One region of the Duganella sp. genome, then DNA from elsewhere that is predicted to be linked to it. Evidence: predicted binding sites of a transcription regulator. Region 1 holds the regulator's gene; the other holds the start of a gene.
What was found. Region 1 encodes sigma-54, which starts transcription at its own class of promoters, with help from an activator protein. Its sites were predicted from a motif close to TGGCANGNAANCTGCTTT; they were not measured.

Region 1 (5,279 bases):
CTGGAACACGGTCAGCGCCACCAGCCCGTTCGGCCGGTTGTACCACTCCAGCGCCAGGTCAAAGGAATTGGCGGTGTACGGTTTCAGGTCGGCGCTGCCCAGCACCACGTTATAGGTCGGGGTGGTGGCGCCCTGCGCCGGTTCGGTCACCACCGTGGACGGCGTGATATCGCGCGGCTGCGGCCGCACAAAGGTGCGGTAGGCGGCGCCACGCAGCGCCAGCTTGTCGCTCAGGTCAGCCTTGGCCACCAGCGACGGCAGGAAGTTGCGATAGCGCTGCTCGAACTCGCGCGGGGTCTTGGTGGTCACCACCTTGGTGCCGCCGGGGATGGTGACGGTCTGGTTGCTGGTATCGATCGAATTGACGGTTTCGCGCGTGGTCTCGTATCGCGCGCCCAGATTGCCCTTCAGCGGAATGCCCAGCACGCTGGTGCCCCAGATGCTGGACACGAAGGCCGAAGCGATCCGGTTCTTGACCGAGAAGTTATATGAAGAGAAGCCCGGATCGGCGTCGTTGTTGACCAGGCCATACGGCGTCAGCGTCTGGCCCGGCAGCACCGTCACCGGCTTGACCGCGTTCAGCACCGCAGGAATATCGACCGCCACCCAGTTTTTGGTGTAGCCGGGGATGTAGCCGCCGGCAAAGGTGTCGAGATAGGGATTGGCAATCGCCAGCGAGGGCTGGATGGCCGCGAAGTTGATGCCTTGCGCGGTGTTGCGCGTACCGCTCGATACGAAGTCATTGTTCTCGGCGCGCAAGCCGGCCTTGACCGACTTGAAGAAGCCTTCCTCAAAGCTGCGCTCGGCCGTGGCCTGCACCGCATCCACCGAGGTCAGCGCGCGGCCGTTGGTGCCGGTCACGCCAAAGCGGTCGTTGCCATTGTTGCGCGCCTGCGTGACCGAGGTGCCGGGACGCTGGTCGTACGGCCCCGGATTGATGTGGCTGGCGGTGGGCGTGAACAGGGTCAGGATGGACTGCGCCAGGTCGGTGCCGCCCGAGTAGTAGTGGCCATAGGTGCCATTGGCGCCGGGCAGCGTGCGCGCCGATTGCACGATGTCAATCGACAGCTGGTCCTGGCGGTTTTCTGCGCGCGAGCTGTGCAGCGCGCCGTTGAAGTGCCAGTCGTCGTTCTCCCAATCGACATCGGCGCTCAGCCCATGCGTGCGCTGGCGTTGCGGCGCCGAGCGCAGCGAGTCGGTGATGCTGGCGTTGGCGTAATCGTAGGAATTGATCATGGCCTGCTTGCCGCTCGGCGTATCGATGGTGAAGATCGGCCCCAGGTTGGTGATCGGCGAATTGACGGTCGGGTCGATATAGTTCAGGTACTGGTTGGAGGCATCGAGCTTGCGGTCGCTGAAGTAGCCAGTGAGGTTGAGCTTGGTCTCGCTGTTCATGCGCCAGCCGACGCCGGCCGCGCCGCTGTGGGTGGCGCCGGTGTTGGCGGTCACGGTCTGGCGGATCTGGCCGGGGAACAGGATGCCCTTGGCGTATTCCGACTTTGGATAGCGCGCGTCGAACTGCGCTTGCGTGATGCCGAGGTTGGCTGCCGTCAGCTGATCGTAATCCTGAATCTGGGTCGAATCGCGGCGGAAATCTTCTTTCTTGTAGGCATACACGCCAAACACCGCCAGATCCTTGCCGAAGTGCTTGTTCCAGGACACCGTGGCATTCGGCGTGGTCAGGCGGCCCAGCTCGTCATATTCGTCGCCCACGGTGATGCCGCCGCCATCCTTGCGCGCCAGCGCCGAGGTGATGCGCAAATCGATGTTGCCGCTCAGGCCGCCCGGCTGTTCTGCCGCGGTCGGGCTTTTCAGCACCGTCACCGCGCTGAAAATGTCCGAGTTGAACGCCCCCAGCGGGGTCGATCCATTCAGCACCGGCTGGGCGAACGACATGCCGTTAATCGTGGTCAGCGCGAAGGTGCCAGGCAGACCGCGCAAGTTGATGGTGGCGTTGCGCGAGCCGGCTTCGCGGTTCAGTTGCACGCCGGGAATGCGCTGGATGGCCTCGCCCACGTTCAGGTCAGGGAAGCGGCCCAGGCCGTCGGATGAAATGCTGTCGGTAATTTCCAGGGTGTCGCGCTTCATGTTGACGGCGTCGGCATACGATTTGCGGATGCCGGACACCACCACCGTCGCGGGCTCTTCCTGTGCCCAGGCGCTGGACAGGCAGATCAAGGCAATTGCCGCGCTCAGCGGCCGGATCGCGAGTTGATTCATCGTGTAGTCTCTCTTTGTAGTTATAGGAAAACGTTTAACTTAATGATTAAACCATTCCAGCACTGTAAATTCCAGAGAGATTTGCGTTGCGTTGTGTAAACGCCAATGCAGCTTGCCAAGATTTAGAAAATCGTTTAACAGGGCAGGATCAAAAAAGGGCGCCCTCATGCGCCCTTAGTTGTATGTGCCGGGGCCGTTGTTATAGGGCGGCGGCAGCGGGTTCGTAGCTATCCGGGATATGCTTGATGGCATCGTGCCCGTGCGATTGAACTTTGGATTTGTACTTCATGACCTGGCGATCAAGCTTGTCGATCAGGGTATCGATGGCGGCGTACAGGTCTTGCGACAGGCTTTCCACGTAGACGGTTTTACCGGACAGACGCAGATTGATTTCAGCCTTCTGGCGTTTCTCTTTCTCTTTAAGGTTATCTACGGTCAGGATGACAGCAATATCAATCACTTGATCAAAGTGGCGGGTGACCCGTTCCAGCTTGTTCTGCACGTACTCGCGAATCGCTGCGGTCACTTCGAGATGATGTCCACTGATGGTGAGATTCATACACACTCCTAAAGATAAGTCGCTTCTGACGGTTAGTGCGGTGCCCATTGCTGCCGGGCGCGCAGGAACCAACACACTACAAAGACTTGCGGAGGCTTACTGGCGGGATTTTGAGAGCTTCGCGATACTTGGCAACAGTCCGTCGCGCAATCACCATGCCCTGTTCTCCCAGCATGTCCGCAATCTTACTGTCGGATAAAGGATTTTTCGGGTCTTCAGCTCCTGTCAATTGCACAATCAAGGCACGTATCGCCGTCGAACTTGCTTCCCCGCCAGCTTCGGTGGCGACATGGCTACCAAAGAAATATTTCAACTCAAACATGCCGTGCGGGGTCAGCATATATTTTTGAGTTGTTACGCGAGAAATAGTGCTCTCGTGTAGTCCCAGTGTATCAGCAATTTCGCGAAGCACAAGGGGGCGCATGGCGACGGCGCCATGCGAGAAAAAGTTCTTTTGTCTTTCTACTATCGCCTGTGCCACGCGCAGGATCGTATCGAAACGCTGGCGCATATTTTTAATCAGCCATTTGGCCTCTTGCAATTGCGCGCCCATGGCGCTTTCCCCCTTGCCCTGCTTGAGCAGGTTGGCGTACATGGCGTTCACGCGCAGGCGCGGCATGACGTCGTTGTTCAGGCTGACCTGCCAGCCGTTGCGCGATTTTTTGACGATCACATCCGGCACCACATAGTCCGACACATCGGAGGCGAACGCCGCGCCCGGATGCGGATTGCACTGGCGAATCACGGCCTGCGCTTCGCGCAAGTCTTCGTCATCGCACAGCAGGGTTTTTTTCAGCTTGTTGAAGTCGCGCTGGGCAAACCAGGTCAGGTGATTTTCCACGATGGCCAGGGCCATGCGCCGCGTCACCAAAGGCACGCCGGGCAAACGCCTGATTTGTATCGCCAGGCACTCGGACGCATTGCGCGCGCCCACGCCCATCGGGTCGAAGCTTTGCAGCAGCTTGAGCGCGGTCTGCAGCTCCTCGATTTCAATCTCCAGCTCTGGCGGCAGGCGCGCGTGGATTTCTTCCAGCGATTCTTCCAGGTAGCCGTTTTCGTCAAGCGCGTCGATGATCAGCTCCACCAGCGCGCGGTCGCGCATTTCCAGCACCGTCACCCGCATCTGTTCCATCAAATGCTCGCGCAGCGTGCAGTGATGGGCTTCCAGTTGCGGACGCGCTTCCTCGTCGTCGTTGTTCTTGCTGCGGCCGGAGTCACCCCAGTCCAGGTCGGCATCGGGGGTGGTGCTTTCAGTGTCGGCGGCCGGGGCATCGTAGGTGTCGGCTTCGGCCGCCGGCGCCTCGCCCGGCGGGCCTTCCGGCGGCGCTTCGCCGGCCGGCGCCTGCTGGCTGATGGCGCCATCGGCCAGCAGGCGCAGCGAATGGTCCAGCGGATCGTCCAGGCGTTCCAGCAGCGGGTTATCGATCAGCAGTTGTTCCAGTTCCTGGTGCAGCTCCAGCGTTGACAACTGCAGCAGCCGGATCGACTGTTGCAGTTGCGGCGTCAACGCCAGGTGCTGCGACGTGCGCAGTTGCAGAGACTGTTTCATGAAGACTTACATACGGAAATGTTCACCCAGATAGACGCGGCGCACCGACTCGTTGGCGATGATGTCGTCCGGACGGCCGGAAGCCAGCACCGTCCCCTGGTTGATGATGTAGGCGCGGTCGCAGATGCCCAGCGTCTCGCGCACATTGTGGTCGGTAATGAGGACGCCGATGCCGCGCTCCTTGAGGAAGCGCACGATGCGCTGGATCTCAATCACGGCAATCGGGTCGACCCCGGCGAAAGGTTCATCGAGCAGCACGAAGCGCGGATTGGTGGCCAGGGCGCGCGCGATCTCGACGCGGCGGCGCTCGCCACCGGACAGCGACAGCGCCTGGTTTTCGCGCAGCTTTTCGATTTGCAAATCGGCCAGCAGGGTATTCAGCCGTTCATCAATGTCAGCCTTGGATAAAGGCTTGCCGTCCACTTTCTGGATTTCCAGCACGGCACGGATATTTTCTTCCACAGTCAGCTTGCGGAACACCGACGCTTCCTGCGGCAGATAGGACAGGCCCATCGTCGCGCGGCGGTGGATCGGCAGCGAGGAGATATCGGTGCCGCTGATATCGATGCTGCCGGCGTCCGACGGCACCAGGCCGACGATCATGTAAAACGAGGTGGTCTTGCCGGCGCCGTTCGGCCCCAGCAGGCCGACCACTTCACCGCATTCGACTTGCAGCGACACGTCATGCACCACCTGGCGCTTGCCGTAGGTCTTTTGCAAGCCTTTGACGATCAGGGTGCTACCGCAGGATGCTTCCATCTTATTTCCCCGGTGCAGGCTGGGTGGTCGGCGCAGGCGGCGTTGCCAGCTTGCTCGATGGCTGAATCACCATGGTGCTGCGGCCCGCGCCCGGCTTGCTCTCGCCGCTGGCCGTGTTCTTCACCGCGAAGAATTCCTTGCGGCTGTCGTAGGAAATGAATTCACCGTCGACCTGGCTGGCGGGCTTGCCGC
Region 2 (5,279 bases), on a different contig from region 1:
CGGCGCCAGCGGCCCGCGCTGCACCTTCATCTTGTGCGCCGTCTGCCAGGTGCGCATGATGACCTCACCCACGCGGCCCATGGCCTGCGAGTCGGACGACATCATCGAAATGGCGCCGATATCGTGCAGGATATCTTCCGCCGCGATGGTCTCGCGGCGGATACGCGATTCGGCAAACGCCACATCTTCGGTGATGGCCGCATCGAGGTGGTGGCAGACCATCAGCATATCCAGGTGCTCATCCAGCGTGTTGACCGTGTACGGCCGCGTAGGATTGGTCGATGATGGCAGCACGTTGCCCTCGCCCACCGCTGCGATGATGTCCGGCGCATGGCCGCCGCCCGCGCCTTCGGTGTGGAAGGTGTGGATGGTACGGTCCTTGAACGCCGCCAGCGTGTCGGCCAGATAGCCGCCTTCGTTCAGCGTATCGCTGTGAATCGCGACCTGGATGTCCATGTTGTCGGCCACCGTCAGGCAGTTGTCGATGGCGGCCGGGGTGCTGCCCCAGTCCTCGTGCAGCTTCAGGCCGATCGCGCCGGCGCGCACCTGCTCTTCCAGCGGCGCCGGCAAACTGACATTGCCCTTGCCGAGGAAGCCGAGGTTCATCGGAAACGCGTCCGCCGCCTGCAGCATCGAATGCAGATGCCACGGCCCCGGCGTGCAGGTGGTGGCCGAGGTGCCGGCCGAAGGCCCGGTGCCGCCGCCGATCATGGTGGTCACGCCGCTCATCAGCGCCTCCTCGATCTGCTGCGGGCAGATGAAGTGGATGTGCGTATCGACGCCGCCGGCGGTGACGATCATGCCCTCGCCCGCAATAATCTCGGTCGCGCCGCCGATCGCCATCGTCACATGCGATTGAATGTCCGGATTGCCGGCCTTGCCGATGGCGGCGATCATGCCGTTCTTCAGGCCGATGTCCGCCTTGACGATGCCCCAGTGATCGACGATCACCGCATTGGTGATCACCGTATCCATCACATCGGCGGCCACGCGCTGCGACTGGCCCATGCCGTCGCGGATCACTTTGCCGCCGCCGAACTTCACTTCCTCGCCGTAGATGGCGTAGTCTTTCTCGATTTCGATAAACAGTTCCGTATCGGCCAGGCGGATGCGGTCCCCGGTGGTGGGGCCGAACATCTCCGCGTAGGCGCGGCGCGAGATTGTAGCCATGAGAGCCTTTATGCCTTGGGTGGTGTGGAAGCCAGTTTGCCCATTACCTTGCCGTTGAAGCCATAGACTTCCTGATCGCCGTCCAGCTTCACCAGTTCCACGGTGCGCTGCTGGCCCGGCTCGAAGCGCACGGCGGTGCCGGCGGCGATATTCAGGCGCATGCCGTAAGCCTTCCAGCGTTCCAGCTTGAGCACGGAGTTGACTTCAAAAAAATGGAAATGCGAGCCGATTTGCACCGGACGGTCGCCCTGGTTGGTGACGACGACAGTGGTGGTTTCGCGGCCTTCGTTAAGACCGATCTCGCCCTCTTCAAGCTTGTATTCGCCTGGGATCATGATGAACTCCTTTAGGGGATGGGGTTGTGGACAGTCACAAGCTTGCTCCCATCGGGGAACGTCGCTTCGACCTGGATGTCAGGGATCATTTCGGGGATACCCTCCATGACGTCGGCGCGCGTGAGTATGCGCGTGCCGTCGGACATCAGTTCTGCGACAGTTTTGCCGTCGCGGGCACCTTCCATGATGGCGCAGGTGATAAGCGCCACCGCTTCCGGGTAGTTCAACTTCAAGCCGCGGGCAAGGCGGCGTTCCGCCACCAGGCCTGCGGTAAAAATCAACAGCTTGTCTTTTTCGCGTGGAGTCAGGTCCATATCGTGTTCTCTCTCAGGTTTGCCAGATGCGCGGCGTGACGGCCTCGCGTCCAAGCAGATGCGGGCGCAGGCGGCGCCATACGGTGAGCATCAGGCGGCGCGCGGTTTCGCTGTCGCCGCCGAGGTGACGGGCCACCAGCACGCCCTTGGTTTGGGTGACGCCGAAAACGTGATCGCCGTCGGCGGCGATGTCGGCGCGGATGTCGTTCAGCACAGCGGCAGGCAGTGGTTTGCTGGCGGCGATCAGCGTGGCGCACACGGTGCTGCCGTTGAGCGTGAGCGGACTATCGAGCCGGCCGCCGATCATGTCGCCCTGCTCCCACCAGATCAGCCGTCCCTCGCGGCGGATGCTGCTGCGCTGGCGGATGCTGCCGGTGTTGAATACTTCGCCCGAACCGCTGCGGCCCATGCACAGGATTTCGCAGCCGAGGAAGGTGGCGCCGGCCGCCAGTTCCACATGCTGGTCCAGCACCACGTTAGCGGTATCAAAGAAGATGGTCTCCTGCGGCAGCCATTCGAGGGCGGCGTTTTCGTTCACATGCAAGTGCACAGCCTGGTGTGACACCTTGCCGTTGGCCTGATACCACTTGGCCGCGCCGGGCGTGGTGATGAAGGCATGCGCGTGGTCGCCCACGCCGATGTCGATCGCCAGCTGATCGCCGCCAACCACGCCGCCCGGCGGATGGACGATGATGGCCTGGCAGACCCTGGCGTCTTCCGGGTAAAGGGCTTTCTGCACGCGCAGCGGGCCGTAATGGATTTTGTTAAACAGCCGCGTGGTGCCGGCATCGTCCGCAAACCCGAGGGTGAGACTGGCCTGCCAGGCACTGTGGCCAGTACTGGCGGCGTGGTCACGCGGGGCGGTGCAGTCAGGCATGGAATCACATACATGTTAAATAATGTGCTGTCCCATGCAATCCTTGTGCCAGCAGAAAATCTCCTCTTCACGCGCGCCACGCACCGTTAAGCAGCACAACGCACCAGACTGGTGCGACAGGCCGTTAGAATCGGATAGTATTGATGCGCAGAAATGTTCATATAATAAGCGCATGTCAACATCACGTTTTTCCGCCATCCTGGCGCTCCTGGCTATGGGCAGCGCCCAGGCCGCCACGGTGGGCGCCGAACATTGCCGCGTCATCCTGCCCACCCAGGTGGAGGTGGCCAACGAAACCGTCGAATGGAAAGGTCCCTGCCTTAACGGCTATGCCGACGGCGCCGGCACTTTGCGGCGCTTCGTGAAGCAGCAGCAGATTGGCAGCTTTGAAGGCCGCATGGCCGAGGGCATGATGGCCGAGGGCTACGAAAGGACGCCGGATGGCGCACAGTACGAAGGCCAGTACAAGAAAGGCCTACGCGATGGCAAAGGCAGCGCCATCGCCAGGGATGGCGTACGCTACGACGGCGAATGGCGCGCCGGATTGCGCAACGGCCGTGGCGTGATCAACTACCCGGTGGGCGGCAGCTACGACGGCCCGTGGCTGGACGACCACCCAAGCGGTGGCGATGGAAAAATCACCTACGCCGGCGGTCTGCGCACCGTCAGCGCCAGCGAATTCGTGCCACCGCCAGAGGATGACGGCGAAGTACAAAAATTCCGGTTGAAAGAGAACACGCTCAACAGCATCAAGCGGTTTGCGGACGATGTGGCATACGGGACTGCCGTGCCATTCGACAAAGGCTACGCGCAGATGACGCCTCAACAGCAGCAACAGTTCCGCCGGCACTATCCTTTCCTGCATCCGGACGATGTGCCGCCTTACCCGGAGAAAGGCACAGCGGAGATCATGGGCTGGCTATCGAAAGCGCAGGGCAATGTCAGGGCACAGGGGGAATTCAGCGCCATCGTCGATGTGGATGCCAGTGGCAAAGCCAGCACCATGACCATCTACTCCTCGCCAAGCGCAGAGCTGACTGAGGTCATCAAGATTGTCCTGTTCAATCAGAAGTTCTCGCCAGCCCGGTGTAATGGCACGCCTTGTGCCATGCGCTACCCGTTTATCGTCAAGTTCAGGGACTGATAGCTGCCGTTTCACCGCATTGCCAAGCGTTGTCGCCTCCGGCAAAAGGCGGCTGTTGTAAAAAAGTGCCGCTCAGCAAAATATTTTGGGGCTTTCTACGGACTCAAAACTTGTTTCGCATAGGACAAAAGCGAGTTTGCAGCACCTGGAGAATAATGGCTTCCATTGGGGCGCGGAAATAAAAGTTTTTAACGCGCTCATCCCTTAACCCTATGGAGGTCATTATGATGAGTAAGTCCCTGTCCCGCGTTGCACTCGTTACCGCGGTCGGCGCCACGCTGTTGCCGCTGCTGAGCGGTGCTGCCTCGTACAGCAACGGCAGCCGCAGCGCCAACTTCGACGTCTCGCTGAAAATCATCGCGGACTGCACCATCGCCGCCAATGCGCTGGACTTCGGTCAATCGCAAGGCGTGCTGGCAACCGCGGTCAACGTCAACACCACGCTCAATATCACCTGCACCAACACCACCCCGTACAACGTCGGCCTGAACGCCGGCACCGGCACTGGCTCCAGCGTCGCCTCGCGCGTCATGAGCGGCACCGGCGCCAACACCAGCACCGTGTCCTTCACCCTGAGTCAAAGCGCGGGCGGCGCCAACTGGGGCAATACGCAAGGCACCGACACCGTCTCCGGCACCGGCAGCGGCACCGTGCAAAATCTCACCGTGTTCGGCTCCATCCCGGCACAGGCCACGCCGCAACCTGATACCTACAAGTCGACCATCCAGGCCACCGTGTACTTCTAAGCAGATTTCCCCGACCGTCGCCCTCAAATCAGGCTACGCGTTTCAGCAGCATCCAGCGCCCAAACCCGCGCCAATCTCCTTTTGTTTCGTTATTGTTCCTGCTCGCGCACGGCCAGCACGCGATCGATCAAACCATATTCGGCACCTTCACGGGCAGACATGTAATTGTCGCGGTCCGAATCTTTTTCGATCTGCGCCAGCGTCTTGCCGGTACGTTCGGCCAGAATGGTGTTCAGCCGCTGCCGCTGATACAGCACCTCGCGCGCCTGGATTTCGATATCGGCCGCCACGCCTTGCGAGCCGCCGTGCGGCTGATGGATCATGATGCGGGCGTTCGGCAAGGCATACCGCTTGCCGATGGCGCCGGCCGCCAACAGGAAGGAGCCCATGCTGGCGGCAAAGCCGGTGCACAGGGTCGACACGTCCGGTTTGATGAACTGCATGGTGTCGTACACCGCCATGCCCGCGTACACCGAGCCACCCGGTGAGTTGATGTACAAGGAAATATCCTTCTCCGGATTTTCCGATTCAAGAAACAGCAATTGCGCCACCAGCAGGTTGGCCGATTGCTCGGTCACCTCCCCTACCAGGAAAATCACACGTTCCTTCAGCAGCCGTGAGTAAATGTCGAATGCGCGTTCGCCGCGCCCGGTTTGTTCGATGACGGTTGGGATCAGTGCAGTCATGGCAGTC

Region 2: the regulator sigma-54 is predicted to act here: its motif matches at 2,730-2,747, upstream of ABDW57_RS06335 (urease accessory protein UreD).

The regions. Positions count from the first base shown of each region.
Region 1 is NZ_JBCNLB010000014.1:50,139-55,417, forward strand. It holds gene ABDW57_RS20335 (TonB-dependent receptor) at 1-2,220, opposite strand, end outside; gene raiA (ribosome-associated translation inhibitor RaiA) at 2,420-2,779, opposite strand; gene ABDW57_RS20345 (RNA polymerase factor sigma-54) at 2,856-4,328, opposite strand; gene lptB (LPS export ABC transporter ATP-binding protein) at 4,335-5,087, opposite strand; gene lptA (lipopolysaccharide transport periplasmic protein LptA) at 5,089-5,279, opposite strand, start outside.
Region 2 is NZ_JBCNLB010000002.1:288,086-293,364, reverse strand. It holds gene ureC (urease subunit alpha) at 1-1,170, opposite strand, end outside; gene ABDW57_RS06345 (urease subunit beta) at 1,179-1,505, opposite strand; gene ABDW57_RS06340 (urease subunit gamma) at 1,517-1,819, opposite strand; gene ABDW57_RS06335 (urease accessory protein UreD) at 1,833-2,696, opposite strand; gene ABDW57_RS06330 (hypothetical protein) at 2,869-3,840, shown strand; gene ABDW57_RS06325 (spore coat U domain-containing protein) at 4,065-4,586, shown strand; gene clpP (ATP-dependent Clp endopeptidase proteolytic subunit ClpP) at 4,676-5,272, opposite strand.